DNA from 3 places in the Lysinibacillus sp. 54212 genome. Region 2 is predicted to be linked to each of the others. Evidence: riboswitches for the same ligand, from Rfam matches in the RefSeq annotation. Region 2 holds a riboswitch; each other region holds the start of a gene.

Region 1 (5,238 bases), on a different contig from region 2:
TCATCGAAACGCCTTGGTCTATATGCTTTTGCGCTGCTGCATAAAGGTCAATAAGTTTGAATTGGTCCACTTCGTATGCTTCTGTATAAAGATGCTCATTTTCATTTGTTAAAAATGGCATCGGATAAATCGTACGACTATCTGCATAGTCACGAACTTCAACACGTTCAGTACACGGGGCAATCGATGCCGTACTGCTACGAATATAAGAAATACTACCCGTAGGTGCAATTGCTAAACGATACGCATGGAAAATTCCGTGCTTCATAACATCCTCTTTAAGTGCCTGCCACATTTCACGTGTAATCTGTGGGACGTTTCCTAACGCCTTTTCCACTGCTGGCTCTAATAAACTGCCCTCTTTCGTTGTATAGCTATCGAAATAAGCGCCTGTTGCATAATCACTTTCTTCAAACCGATCAAAGGTTACGCCCTTTTCCTTCGCAATTTCCATCGATGATTTTATCGAGAAGTAGTTCACTGCTTCCATAAACGCATCAATAAATGCAACAGATTCCTTAGAACCATATACAATGCCCTCAGTCACAAGATGGCCATGTAGGTTCATTACACCTAAGCCAATCGAGTGCATTAACTTATTCGCCTTCGCTACAGAAGGAACATTTTTAATATTTGTCATTTGCGATACGTTCGTTAGCAAACGAACAGCTGTATCGACTAATGTTTCGAAATCCCCGACCTTTGTTGCCTTATAAATATCTAGGGAACCTAGGTTACAGCTTACATCTAGGCCGTATTGATTTGGCTCGTCCTGATCGGTAATGACACTAGTTTCCTGCACCTGCAGAATTTCCGTACATAGATTAGACATTTTTACGCGACCAATGCTCTTTAACGGATGTGCTTCATTCACATTATCATCAAAAATTTCAAACGGATAGCCCGATTCAAACTGTGCCTTCTTAATTTCTGTATAAAGCTTACGTGCATTTAAACGTTTTAGCTTGCGAATGTTTGGATTATCGAGTAACTCGTAATACATTTCGCTCATGCTAATTTCAGACATGCGCTTGCCGTATTCCTTATAAATATCGTAAGAGCTAAATAACACAATATCTTTATTTCGCTTCATTAGCTCAAAGAAGATTGTTGGAAGGATAACACCTGTAGATAATGTTGCTAAGCGAATTTTTTCATCTGCATTTGGTTTTTTCGAGGAAATAAAATTCTCAATATCTCCGTGGAAAATGTTTAAGTACACAACACCTGAACCGTTACGCTGTCCTAATTGGTTGGAATAGGAGAAGGAGTTTTCTAGCAGCTTTGCAACAGGCATTACACCACTAGCTCTGTTCAAAATCCCTTTAATTGGATCACCTAATGGACGTAAATCAGTTAAATTTACACCGACACCACCACCAAGACGTGATAGCTCTAAGCAGTAGCCAATATTTTCGGCAATGCTATTCATCGTGTCATCCATTGTTAGCTTAAAGCAGCTTACTAACTCTCCGCGCGCTTTTTTACCACTATTCAATGCAGTAGGTGTAGCAGGCTGGTATGCTTCCATCATCGCTTCGACAGCTTTTTCTGCCAACCTTTCATCACCTTGTGCGAGATAAAGGGCGATAATAACGATACGATCCTCGTACTTTTCTAAAATTTCCTTGCCATCTCGACTTTTCATCGCATAGCTTTCGTAAAATTTGCTTGCACTCATAAAGGATGGGAAGCGGAACTTATAAGCGTATGCTTTTTTATACATACTTTTTATAAATGCTGGCGTATATTGGTCGATAAATTCTTTTTCATAATAGCCTTCATCGACTAAGTATCGAATTTTTTCCTCTACGTCGATAAAGTAACGCATACGAACGTTAACATCCTCTAAAAAGTATCGGCGTGTTGCTTCTTTATCCTTCGCTAAATCGAGCTCACCAGTTGCATGATAGCGATTTAATACTTCATTATTTAACTTCAAGTATTGTTTCATAGTCATCCTCTTTCACACAATCATTATAAAATGCAAGGATTGCCTCATAATCCTTTGAAAACCCTCGTAAATCAATCTTTCTAACTAGCGGTATATGGTAGTCTGAAGCGAGTTTATCACCAGCAAGTCCAAAAACATCTAAACCAAAATTACTGTTTCCACTAACGACAATCCCTTTACATAACGTAGCGTTCTGTTCCATAAAGGCTTGGACAACAGCGGGCACATCACCAAGTCCATCTGTGTACGTACAAAGGATAAATGGTGTTTCAATTACTGTATCTTTTGTAATTTCGATAGCTGGTAGGTTTAGTTTTTGGACAATATAGCGTACATTCCCTGTTCGACTAGCATAGGCAATCACTGCGTAAGCATCTCAATTCGCGATACAATCTCCTGCACATCATGAATTAGTTCGCCTTCAACCTCTAAAATAGGAACACTCATCAAGCCAGCATTGATAATTTTTTCTTTTGCTTGCTCATTGTGATCAATATTAATCATTTCAACTGAATCGAATCCAGCTTGCACTAACTCAGATTTCACCCATAGGCATTTTGGACAAATTGTTTTTGTGTATAATTTCATTTTTTCATTCCTCATTTCATTAATTTATGTATAGTCTCCGTTATCCCTAAACATGGGACAAAAATAAAAAGACTACCTCAAATGTGAGATAATCTAAAATGGACACACTAAAGCTTCGCATCCATTTACTCTACCCCGAAGAAATGTACTGTCTTTTTATTGAGGCGGTCTCCTGGCTCATCTTCATCACTTCTTACACCTTCCCGTTGGAACAGTGGTATCACGTAAGTCGCTCGGATTTACAGTTGCGGGGACAGCGCTAGATTTTCACCAGCTTCCCTTTCAACTACATATAGTAGTACCTAAATAAAAAATAACACAATATATTGTGATTCAACGATTTCAAGTATAGCATGACCAATCTTTTACTGTAAATAAGTATTTTGTACTTTCCTCAAGGTAAACTCCTGAATTTCCCAAATACCGTCACAATAATTTAGCTTTACAACACCACAGCTAGGGATTAAATCGGATAAAGAATGGAGTCTTTCACCGCTTAATTTCCACAACAAACAATGAATAGCGATCCCGTGTGATACCATTATGATATTTTTTTCATTTTTTTGAGCAACACTTTGCAAGCAGGCATGCATTCTATTTGCTACTGACTGAAATGTTTCCTGAGTGGTCGGTTGAAAAGATTGAGGTGAACACACATATTGCTCGTAACAAGGATCTCTTTCCAAATATTGAAGCTCTTTTCCTTGCCACTCACCTAAAAATATTTCCTTTAGCCGCGCATCAATCACTGGCTCCTGGGCTGGTACAATAAGTCGGGCAGTAGAAATCGCCCGCCCTAAGTCACTGCTATAAACAGTATCGATATCCATTCCCTGAAAAGTATACTGAAGCGCCCTTGCTTGCTGTACTCCTAATTCGGTTAATTCCGAGTCAAGCCAGCCCTGTAACTTGCCTAGCTTATTCCACTCCGTCTCACCGTGTCTTACTAGGTAAATTGTTTTCATATTCCACAAACCTTTTAGTAAATTCATTCATTGCTTCTTCATCCTTCATGCCAATCCGAAACCACTGACCATCCAAGCCGATATAGTTTTCCGTATGCCGTAACACGATTCCATGCTGAAGGAAATATAGATAGGCTTCCGGTACACTCCACCCCATCGGTAGTTTGAATGTTAGAAAGTTGGCTTCGCTAGCCGTTACAGCACAGCCATGTTGCATTAAAAAATGACTCATAGCCGTTCGCATTTTCGTACTATTTTCACCAGATATTTGGACAAAGGCGGATTCTTCTAAGCATTGGCAGCCAATTGCAATCGCAATGCCGCTAACACTCCAATGAGGTAAATAATTGTAGATATTTGACGCATGCCTACTAACTAAATAGCCAAGGCGAACGCCAGCTAAAGCATACATTTTTGTCATTGATCGTAAGACAAATAAATTGGCATAGCGGACAGTTAAATCGATTACCGATTCTTTTTCATCCGTCCAATCCATAAACGCCTCATCAACAACTACGGCACAGCCAACCTTTTCACCGTAAGCTAATAGCTCTTCAATTTCCTCACGAGCTGTCAGAACACCCGTTGGATTATTTGGGTTGCAAAGGTAAATTACGTCACCCTTGTCCATCGCCTTTTTTAGTGCTTGCATCGGTAGCTTATAGAGACAAATATCCTCTACAACAATCGACTCCACATGAACGTTTTGCTGTAAAAGCGTTCGTTTATATTCAGAAAAGGAGGGCTCCACAATAATGGCATGCTTTTCTCTAAAAAACTGCGCGATTGCCATTAGTAATTCCGCTGCCCCATTCCCTACTACAACAAAATCATTAGGCACTCTGTGAACGCTAGCTACTTTACTCCGAAAAGGTTCTGCAAGCATATCTGGATAACTTCCGACACTTTCCAACAACGCTGGCCAAAGCTTTTTAATCGATGAAGGACTCCCTAGAACATTCACATTTTCACTTAAATCATAAATCTTTTCAGGCATTGGTAACTGAAGTTGCCTATATAAAGCCAATGCATTTGCTCCATGCGCAGGTAATGCCAAAAATGATCCCTCCAATCAGTAGTAAAAAGTAAATTGTGACGGTATACATATGTCGAACAGTAAGCTTAATATGCTCTCGGTTCATGACGACAAGTGGCTCCCCCATAAACGCTCGAAAGGATTGCTTTCCACCATAGGAATTATTGCCACCTAAACGAATCCCTAGTTGATAAGCCGTAGCTGCCTCTAAATAGCCGCTATTAGGACTTGGATGTTTTTTCGCATCTCTCTTCCATTTATTCCATCGTTCCGCCAAAGGTAGCTTTTTTACATTTTTGGTTGTAAGCAAAATCAATAACCCTGTTAGACGACTCGGAATGTAGTTCGCAATATCATCTAATTTTGCTGCAATGTAGCCAAATTGACTGTAGCGCTCATTCTTATACGCAACCATAGAATCTAATGTGTTAATCGCTTTATAAATCCACGCACCGATTGCACCAAATAGAAGAGCATAAAATAATGGAGCGGTTACGCCGTCGCTTGTATTTTCCGAAACAGTCTCCACGACCCCTCGTACAACTTCTGGCTCCTCTAAATGAGCTGTATCCCGACCTACAATCCATCCAAGCTTCGTCCGGGCCTCTTCCATGTCGTTTGCCTCTAATGCACGATAAACAACCATCGCTGCTTGATCTAAGCTTTTTTGAGCAAGTGCGATTGCAATTAAGAGT
Region 2 (5,238 bases):
AAGCCGCCTCGTGCGATTGCAGAAGCAATTTTGGAAAATGTGGATAAGGAAAACACAGATATTGAAAAAATCGAAATTGCTGGTCCTGGTTTTATGAACATTACCGTTCGCAAGGATTTTTTAGCTGGCGTTGTTAAATCAACTTTCGAACAAGGCGAAAATTACGGTCGCTCAAACGCAGGTGAGGGTGAGAAAGTTCAAGTTGAGTTTGTATCAGCGAACCCAACTGGTGATTTGCATTTAGGGCATGCGCGCGGAGCTTCAGTAGGGGATTCTCTATGCAATGTATTAGATTTCGCAGGCTATGCCGTAGCACGTGAATATTATATTAATGATGCAGGAAACCAAATTAACAACTTAGCGTATTCGCTAGAGGCTCGTTATAAGCAGGCGCTAGGCTTAGAGGCTGAAATGCCAGAGGACGGCTACCACGGGCCCGATATTATTGAAATCGCTGGCGAGTTAGCGAAGCAATTCGGTGCAGAAATTTTAGAAAAATCGGATGAAGAACGCTTCAAATTTTTCCGTGAGCACGGCTTACGTTTAGAGCTTGCAAAATTACAAAAAGACTTAGCGAACTTCCGTGTTGAGTTTGATGTTTGGTATTCAGAAACTTCCCTATATAACAACGGGAAAATTGAAGTAGCATTAGACAAATTAAAGGCAAATGGACATGTGTTTGAAGAGGAAGGCGCGACTTGGTTCCGCTCGACAACATTTGGTGACGACAAGGATCGTGTGCTTATTAAAAATGACGGCTCATTTACGTACCTGACTCCTGATATCGCATACCATGAGGATAAATTACAACGTGGCTTTGATAAATTAATTAATATTTGGGGTGCAGATCACCACGGCTATATCCCACGTATGAAGGCAGCGATCGAAGCACTTGGCTATAACCGTGACACACTTGAAGTAGAAGTTATTCAAATGGTTCAGCTCTATAAAAATGGCGAGAAATTCAAAATGTCGAAGCGTACGGGTAACGCGGTTACAATGCGTGAGCTAGTAGAAGAGGTAGGCTTAGATGCAGTACGTTACTTCTTTGTAAAAACTGCTGGCGATTCACATATGGACTTTGATTTAGACTTAGCAGTTTCGCAGTCTAATGAAAACCCTGTATATTATGCTCAATATGCACATGCACGTATTTCTTCTATTTTACGTTCAGCTGCAGAGCAAGGATACGCTACTTCATTAGATAATCTTGGTTTATTAGTTGCTGAAAAGGAAGAAGATGTATTGAAAAAAGTTGGTGCATTCCCTCAAATCGTAGCGGATGCAGCGAAACACCGTACACCTCACCGTATTGCAAACTATATTCAAGAATTAGCATCTACATTCCATAGCTTCTATAATGCTGAAAAGGTACTAAACGCCGATAATAAAGAATTAACAGAGGCACGTTTAGCACTTATTACAGCAGTAAAAACAACATTGGCGAATGCACTAAAGCTAATTGGCGTAAGTGCACCAGAAAAAATGTAAGATCTAGGCATCCTGAACAATCAGGGTGCCTTTTCTATTGGAGTGTGGTAAGTAGATACGTTTGTTTGAATAAGAGTCATGGTTTTTGATTTACTAGCCATAAATTTCGAAATACTAGCCACATTTTTGAATTTACTAGCCAAAATTTCAAAAATACTAGCCAATTACGAGTTGCAGCCACAAATTTTCGAATACAGTCCGAAATTATTGATATAGTAGCCTCAAATTTCAAAATACTAGCCATATTTTTCGATTTACTAGCCAAAATTTCAAAAATACTAGCCACATTTTTTGATTTACTAGCCGATTTTTTCAAAATACTAGCTACATTTCAAGAAATACTAGCCAACTACGATTTGCAGCCACAATTATTAAAAAATCTAGCCCGAAAATTAAATTTAATCGCTCTTGTGATAATTCATATTCCGGCAAACTTCCGAAATACAATATACGAATAATTTTATCTGTAAAAATAGTATTTTTACGCTATAATAAAGAAAATTGAAAAATCTAAAATCATAAGGATATAGGGTAAGTCGGTGTGAATCCGACGCGGTCCCGCCACTGTAATTGCATGATGCAAGAATGCAAAAGCCAGAAAACCGGTCTTTATGGACACCAATGCAAGCCTACGAGGATAGGGTGGTAGCGAAACCTGTGTTTTTGTACGCAAATTTTGCTCTTTCCTACTTCTCTTACATTGGTAAGGGATTTTTTTTTGAAAAAAATCTTTATTGGAAAATAACATCTCTCCTTATTTTGATCAGGGTGAGAATTTCTAATTCTAGGAGGAGAAAGAATGAAGAAGCTTTGGCAGCTATGGTTAACAGCCCTATTAACGTTGGGTTTACTCTCTGCATGTAACGAGGATAATGCAAGCAGTGGGGCAAAGGTCAAGCAAAATGATGAAGTAAATAATGAACAAGTATTTCCAGTAACAGTAAAGGATGCTAGAGGGAATGACGTTACGCTACAGGAAGCACCAGATCGTATCGTCTCGTTAACACCATCCAATACGGAAATTTTATTTAGCCTGGGCTTAGATGAGGAAATCGTTGGAGTAAATGATAATGATAACTACCCTGAGCAAGTAGCAGAGAAAACAAGTGTTGGTGGAATGGAATTTAATATAGAGACAATTATTTCATTACAACCAGATATTGTGTTTGCACACGAATCGAGCATGTATATGATGGAAGGCGCTATTGATCAACTAGTTTCTGCAGGCATCAAAATATTTGTTGTGAAAGATGCGATGAACTTTGAAGAAACGTATAAAACTATTGAAGAAATTGGTACATTAACAGGTAAGGAAGACGAGGCAGAAAAAGTAACTAAAGATATTCAAAATAAGCTAGCGGAAATTCAAGCTAAAGTAAAAGGTCAGGAGCCGAAAACTGCTTTCATCGTTGTTGGTACACAGCCAGATATTTATGTTGTCGGTCAAAACAATTTTATGAATGAAATGCTTAAAGCGATTAACGTTACGAATGCCGTTGAAGTTGAAGGCTGGCCAATGTATAGCGCTGAGGAATTTGTGGACAGTAATCCGGATTCTATCATTTTCACATACGCTGGGGATGATGAAGTAATTAAAAATAATAAAGCATTCTCTGTGATGAAGGCTGTTCAAAGTAATTCACTAACGGTTGTTGATGGTGATACAACGAGTAGACAAGGTCCACGTCTAGCCTTAGGAGTAGAAGCCTTAGCGAAAGCAATTTATCCAGAGGCTTTTAATGAATAAAAAATATACAATCGCGTATATTTTCTCGCTAATCCTATTAGCAACTAGCGTGTGGTTTGGCATATCAATCGGCTCGGTCGATATTCCACTTTCAACCTTATGGGATAGCGAATCAAACCCATCAGCCTACAGCATTTTATGGAATATTCGCATGCCGCGTGTAATCCTTGCGGGGCTAGTCGGGGCTTCACTAGCTATTGCAGGTGCTGCATTTCAAGGGCTGTTAAAGAATCCGCTTGCTGACCCATATACGTTAGGCATCTCATCAGGTGCCTCTGTTGGTGCGGTTACTACTATTTTCTTTAGTGTATCTCTACCACTACTAGGCATATACACGCTTCCGATCTTTAGTATGGTTGGTGCGCTGCTCACGATGCTTGCTGTAATGAGCTTTGCTAAATTAGTGGACCGTACGATGAAGATGGAGACACTGATACTAACAGGAATAATTTTTAGCTCCTTTTTAGGTTCATGCATTTCATTAATGATTGCATTAACGGGGGAGGAGCTTCGTTCGATTATGGGCTGGCTTCTTGGTAGCGTTTCGATGCGCGGATGGCCGTATGTGAAAATGATTCTTCCATTTGTAATTGTAGGTACACTTCTTATTTGGCTAAATCGTCGTGAGCTTAATGCGATGATTTATGGTGAAGACCGGGCGAAATATTTAGGAGTGGATGTTAAACGAAGTAAATATATTCTTTTAGCTGGTGGTTCTATGCTAACGGGTGCAGCTGTTGCGGTATCAGGAACGATTGGATTTTTAGGTCTAGTCGTTCCTCATATGGTACGAATGATTATTGGTACCGATCATCGCCATTTACTACTCATCTCATTTTTAAATGGAGCAAGCTTACTTGTCATATGTGATCTAGTATCGCGTACAATTATTGCACCAATTGAGCTGCCGATTGGGGTTATTACTGCGTTTATCGGAGCACCGGTATTTTCATATATTTTCTTTAAACAACGAAAGGGACGGGTGGCATAAATGCTGAAAGTAGAAAATATCTCAGGCGGCTATGGCAGCGTACCCATCGTCCATAATATTTCGTTTACTGTAGGGCAAGGGAAGATGCTAGGTATTCTTGGACCAAATGGTAGCGGTAAATCGACCCTATTGAAACTAGTCAGTGGCATTATTGCTCCCACTTCCGGAACCGTTTTTATTGATGAGAAAGAGATGCAGAGCTATTCACCAAAAGGGCTAGCGAAAAAAATGGCGGTTTTACCACAGCTTCATGCAAATGCCTTTTCAAATTCTGTGTATGAAACGGTATCGCTCGGTCGATATCCGCACCAAAAAGGCTTTTTTTCTTCGTGGTCAGATCAGGATGAACGGGCAGTTACAATAGCAATGGAGCAAACAGGTGTAGCCAAATATCGTGATACGATGATGGAGTTTTTATCTGGCGGTGAGCAGCAGCGAGTCTTTATTGCCCAAGCATTAGCGCAATGCTCACAAATATTATTGCTTGACGAGCCGACAAATCATTTGGATATTGCCCATCAAAAGCAAATACTAGACTTAATTCGAAAGGAAATTGTTGAGTGTGGTTTAACAGTCGTTTCAGTTTTTCATGATATTAACTTAGCATCTCTTTATTGTGATGAGCTACTGCTAATGGAAGATGGGCATGTTCGCGCATTTGGGGCGCCGCATGAGGTTATTGTCCAACGGGAAATTGAAGATGTGTATAAGGCGCGTGTGTCGACCTATGCTCATCCAGAAATGCCGAAGCCTCAAATTACGATGATGCCAAAAGAAGTATGGCAGGGTGAGCAACAGCGTGTTACAAAAGAACATATACTATTAACAAACGACTATATACAGCTACAAACTGATTTTCCGCTAAAGGTTATTTCATCTGCTGTTCATAATCCAGGAATGGGCTGGTACAACACATTATTAAACCGCTCGATTTCTCCTTATTATGATATTTCGAATGTGCAAGAGGAGACCGAGCAGTTTTTACAGGAGCATGGATTTGGCTTAACAA
Region 3 (5,238 bases), on a different contig from region 2:
TGAGTGGGTAATGGACCATAACCATTATATTCCAGTTGCATTATTTGGAGGCATTATTACAGATGAAAAAATCACTTCTGTTAAAGTCATGCAGCAAACGCTAGAGCAACAGGGAACAGTATTCCAACTAAACGATATGAAAGTCTGGTACGCAGTTTTCGATACGTTAGAATCTGGTACACCCGACCCACTAAAGATAGAAGCGTATAACGACGGGCAGCAGGTAGTATGGCGACACGGTATTTATGATAATGGTTTAGAAAGTGGCTTAGTTCAAAAGGATAAAGGCGGCAATATTAGTAAATCCATCACTATTTACAAGCCGGATGAAACTGTGAGCTACCTTGAAAAGCATGAGGTAGAGTATAGTGGTGATGGTTCTGAGGCGTCGATAATTAACTTTATTTACGAGCAAGCGAAAACGTTCAATGTCACCCTTAATAGTTATAGCTTTGAAAACAATGGGGCGTCTCTCATTTTAGATTTGGGAGAAGGGGTTTTTAATATACAGGGCTCTACTGGCGGCTCGATGTTTGCTGGTACGATTAATGGATCATTTTTTGAATATTTCCCAGCTCTCCAGCAAATTACCTTTACCCATAACGGCTCCTATGATGCGATTTTAGATCATTTTATGGTAGGTGAACCATACAAGAGACCGACTGAAGAACAGGAGCTTACTAATTTAACTTCGCTCGTTTTTAGTCATTTGTATAATGGAGAGTATGAGAAATTATCGGCAATGGTAGATCCATCTGAGGGCCTTACATTCTCATTGTTTGCTGACTTCGGTAACAAACCAGGGTACGGTGGGGATTATGTAAACCTTAAGCCGGATGAGCTAGTAAATGCTAAAAATCAACAAATTGATTGGGGACATGATGATAGCAATCGAGAGTTTAAAATGACATTGGAAGAATATGTGCAAACTATTTTGTTAAAGGTGAATGGAAAAGACTTTGTTTATGACACAGTTACATTTAACGGTCAGGCTGTTCAATTTGGCGGGGTTTTAAATACTATTCATGCAAATTATCCGAATGCGAAGTATATAGAGTATTACTCTAGCCAATCCTCTCAAGCCCTGCGATTCATTTTCCATAAATCGGGAGGGGGATGGTATTTAATCGGCATTGCGAGAGATGTACCTACAGGTTAATCTATACAATATTTTATGTAATATTGTACAGAACTAGTTGTTTGCGATGATTTTCCCTTAAATTATTAAATTATTTGTCAATTTAGCTTTATTTATGTTACATTCTTTATCAGGTGAATAAGCTTGCAGGAAAGAGAAAAGGGAATTCGGTGAAAGGCCGAAGCTATGTCCGTAACTGTATGCGCTGATGAAATGAGAGGATACCACTGTCTATGGATGGGAAGGATCTCAGAAGTAAGTTGATGCGCGAGCCAGGAGACCTGTCTTTTTCTATTCGTAACAACACTCTTCGGAACTAAAGGGAATGTGCGGCAAATACGAATAACAAATAGTATTGTTTTTTGTCTTTCTGCCATCCATTTTCTGGGTGGCTTTTTCTGTTGGACGAAGTTGTTGTAGTATTTTGTAATGGTTGTGAAAGGGAGATAAGAATTGAAGAAAGATATGCGCTATAGCTGTTATCCGTTTATGCGTGAAAAAAGCTGTTTAGTAGACTACGAGATTCGTACAGATTGTTTAACGACTAGGGTGGGCGAGGTTTTTCCAGCATTAGCTGATAGTGAGGCTGAAAGGATAGTACTTGAAGATTTACGGATCATTCAGCCAAATGTTTATCATGCGAACGGCTCTGTCCGTGGCAAGCTTGCGATAACAGAAGAGGATTTACAATGGCTAAGTGACCGCTATGATTTTTATGTAGCGTATGTCCAACAAGAAATACAGCAATTCGTTTTGCCGCAAGGAACTGAAGCAGCAAGTCGATTACATAGCTGTCGAAGTGAGGCAAAAAAGTCTTACAGAGCTCTACATAAAGTAAGTGAGGAACGAGTAGTACCGGAAATTCTATTCGATTATTTAGGACTACTAGCAAATGTATTTTTTGTAATGGCAGTATATTTAAATAAACATGGGCATCACTCAGAAATAATTTTTGAAAGTAAATCTTATCCAAAAAGAAAGAAGGCAGAACAATGAAATTTAAAATGAAATGGGTAACACCAATTGCTGCAGCCCTACTATTAGCTGCATGTGGAACGGATGAAGACAAAAATGCAAAGCAAAATGAACAAGAGCAAGAAAAGCCGGAAGTAGCGGAAGGTCCTTATAAAGTTGTCGATGACCGTGATGAGGAAATTACATTTGATGAAGTACCAGAATCAATTATTTCACTTCAACCGAGTAATACAGAAATTTTATTCTCTCTAGGCGCTGGTGAAAAAATTATTGGTGCAACAGATTATGACACTTACCCAGAAGAGGCAAAGAAAATCGAACGTGTTTCAGATTCGATGACAATCAATGCTGAACGTATTATTGAATTAAATCCAGATGTTGTAATAGCATATACTGCCGGTGATCCAGCTCAAATCGAGCAGCTTGAAGCGGCTGGGCTAAAGGTATTTGTTATTGATTCGGCTGCATCATTTGATGATGTGTATGGCGATATTGTTCAACTTTCTGAGGTACTTCAAGTTGAGGATACTGGTGAGCAAGTTGTAAAAGATATTAAAGCTCAAATTGCGGCAGTTCAAGAAAAAACAGAAAAGCTTGATCAGAAGAAAAAAGTATATTTTGAAATTTCACCAGCTCCAGATATTTGGACAGCAGGTGGTAACACATTCCAACAAGAAATTTTAACAGCAGCTGGTGTGGAAAATGTATTTGAGGAACAAGACGGCTGGTTTAGTGCAGCAGAGGAAGATGTCATTACAAAGGATCCAGAAGTGATTTTAACATCTGTCTACTATACAGATGATGCAGTTGGTGAAATTTTAGCTCGTAATGGCTGGGATAAAATGCAAGCAATTATTAATAAAAATGTTTATTTAGTGGATGCTGATATCACATCTCGTCCAGCAACTCGTATTGGTGAAGCAGTTGAGCTAGTAGCAGAAACAGTATATCCTGATTTATTTAAATAGTCAGGGAGTAGGCTGGCATACGAATTAAATTTTAAAAATATGTCAAGAGCAAATCTATCATTAGATTTGCTCTTTTCAAGTAGAGGTTGGTGCCAATGGGAGGACGAATAATTTTTATAACTGGTGGCGTTAGAAGTGGTAAAAGTGCATTTGCAGAAAATTATGCCCAGCAGCTTGCTAAGAATAACAGTAAGTCCTTGCTCTATATTGCATCAGGTGTCTCATTTGATGAAGAAATGCAGCAGCGAATCAATAGGCATAAAATCGATCGTCTGCAAGCAGCTATTCCCTGGAAAACACTAGAAGTGCCAGACCGTTTCCCAACAAAATTTTCCGTTCTGTCTTCGGACTATGTTCTATTATGGGATTGTTTAACAACGTGGCTCACGAATATAATATTTAGGAACGAGCTTTCCCCAAATAGAGAAAAAAATATTACTTTAGCCGTTGAACAGTTACAAGATCAGCTAAAAGAATGGCAGCAAAAGGGTATAGTCGTATTATTAGTTTCAAATGAAGTGTTAGATGAAGGCGCCTCACGCTACTGGGAAGTAAATGAATATCGGCAAATTATAGGTAAATTACATCAATGGATTGTTGCACAATGTGATGAAGCCTATGAGTTAGATTCTGGCATTGAAAAGAGGTGGAAATAATGGGGTTAAGAACAGGGTTTACAGGTATTTTATTAGCGCTACAATTTTTCACCTCATTACCTATTAAATTTCAGCTACCGATTACACGAATGACAGCAACTGCAATGTACGGGGCTATCCCGCTACTAGGTATCGGTATGGGGAGTATACTTGCTGGAATAATAGTTTTGAATAATAGCTATTTGCAGTTTTCCTCCCTTTTTATTGCTATCCTGTTAGTTGTTGCTCACTTTATAATGACAGGTGGCTTGCATATGGACGGAGTTGTTGATACTGGAGATGCCTTTTTCTCTTATAGAGATAAGGAAAGGCGTCTTGAAATATTAGATGATCCTCGTGTAGGGGCATTTGGTGCAATGACACTCGTCATTTTTGTACTGCTGAAAGTAGCAGTTTTATACGAGCTTTTATTACATAGCATCCCTATCTATTATTTTATTGTCCTACCGTTTATGGCACGGTTATCGATTTTATTGTATTTCCTTACGATGAAAACGTTCAAAAATAAGGGTATTGCAGCCTATTTTAAAGAGAGAGTTCATGCGAGAAAGCTATGGCTTGCATTGATTATTTATAGCTTATCTCTTATTGCAGTCTCTCTTTTTTTACAGCAATTAATTTGGCTTGTTCTATTCGTTGTGATGCTGCTGTTTGTAGCCATTTATCGATACTGGACGAAGAAAAATTTCGGCGGGATGTCTGGCGATTTAGTCGGAGCATGCTTTGAAGGGACGGAGCTTCTTTTATGGTTCACGCTATTACTATTCATTTAATTCGTCATGAAAAAACACAGGCGAATATCGAGCGTAAATACATTGGCTGGACGGATGAGGAGATTATACCAAGAGCTGGACATTTTACGCTCCCGCTAAATCCAGCTGTCGTTTATGGGAGTGATCTTATTCGCTGTAAGCAAACAGCAAATTTGTATTTTCCTAAAGCAACGTTTTTATCGGCTGTAGGGCTTCGTGAGCTGAATTTCGGAGATTTTGAGATGAAAACGTATGAGCAATTAAAGGACCATAAGTTATATCGAAGGTGGATAGATGATCCGTTATGTGTAACACCACAAAACGGTGAATCGTTCCAGGTATTTAAAGAACGTGTGTATGATGCGTTTTGGAGAATTGTAACGAAGCCAGGTGAATATGTATTTGTTGTGCATGGCGGAGTAATTAGACTGTTAATCGCATTATTTCTAGAGAGTGATTTTGCAAAGATAACGGCAAATCACCATACCGTCTATACATGTGCATGGGATTATTTCAGTCAATTAAAGGAGGGGCAAAGATGCAAGTCTATATCGGAGGTGCCTATAACGGTAAAAGACAATTTGTGATGAACAAATTAGCTTCCATACCTAAAGAGCATGTTCATTTTTTTGATGGGATAATACCTGAATCTAGCTTTACTGGAAAGGATTACGTAATTTTAATGAATTTTGAGAAGCTATCGTTACAATATAAGGGAATGCCTGAGCTTGTAGTAGCACAGCAGGTAG

The links. Region 2 has a riboswitch for cobalamin ahead of V4T18_RS15790 (ABC transporter substrate-binding protein). Riboswitches for the same ligand answer to the same signal wherever they lie in the genome.
Region 1: linked by a shared signal. The riboswitch ahead of V4T18_RS11710 (glutaredoxin family protein) and the one ahead of V4T18_RS15790 (ABC transporter substrate-binding protein) in region 2 are both predicted to bind cobalamin.
Region 3: linked by a shared signal. The riboswitch ahead of V4T18_RS04165 (ATP:cob(I)alamin adenosyltransferase) and the one ahead of V4T18_RS15790 (ABC transporter substrate-binding protein) in region 2 are both predicted to bind cobalamin.

The regions. Positions count from the first base shown of each region.
Region 1 covers NZ_JBAFWZ010000015.1:29,399-34,636, forward strand. Annotated here, with positions in the region: gene nrdE (class 1b ribonucleoside-diphosphate reductase subunit alpha) at 1-1,954, opposite strand, end outside; gene nrdI (class Ib ribonucleoside-diphosphate reductase assembly flavoprotein NrdI) at 1,929-2,318, opposite strand; gene V4T18_RS11710 (glutaredoxin family protein) at 2,315-2,542, opposite strand; cobalamin riboswitch at 2,689-2,863, opposite strand; gene V4T18_RS11715 (histidine phosphatase family protein) at 2,908-3,507, opposite strand; gene V4T18_RS11720 (pyridoxal phosphate-dependent aminotransferase) at 3,476-4,564, opposite strand; gene cbiB (adenosylcobinamide-phosphate synthase CbiB) at 4,521-5,238, opposite strand, start outside.
Region 2 covers NZ_JBAFWZ010000029.1:17,298-22,535, forward strand. Annotated here, with positions in the region: gene argS (arginine--tRNA ligase) at 1-1,491, shown strand, start outside; cobalamin riboswitch at 1,997-2,116, shown strand; gene V4T18_RS15790 (ABC transporter substrate-binding protein) at 2,291-3,238, shown strand; gene V4T18_RS15795 (FecCD family ABC transporter permease) at 3,231-4,229, shown strand; gene V4T18_RS15800 (adenosylcobinamide amidohydrolase) at 4,230-5,238, shown strand, end outside.
Region 3 covers NZ_JBAFWZ010000004.1:74,064-79,301, reverse strand. Annotated here, with positions in the region: gene V4T18_RS04170 (hypothetical protein) at 1-1,159, shown strand, start outside; cobalamin riboswitch at 1,262-1,442, shown strand; gene V4T18_RS04165 (ATP:cob(I)alamin adenosyltransferase) at 1,592-2,134, shown strand; gene V4T18_RS04160 (ABC transporter substrate-binding protein) at 2,131-3,081, shown strand; gene V4T18_RS04155 (bifunctional adenosylcobinamide kinase/adenosylcobinamide-phosphate guanylyltransferase) at 3,177-3,737, shown strand; gene cobS (adenosylcobinamide-GDP ribazoletransferase) at 3,737-4,510, shown strand; gene V4T18_RS04145 (histidine phosphatase family protein) at 4,483-5,076, shown strand; gene V4T18_RS04140 (bifunctional adenosylcobinamide kinase/adenosylcobinamide-phosphate guanylyltransferase) at 5,028-5,238, shown strand, end outside.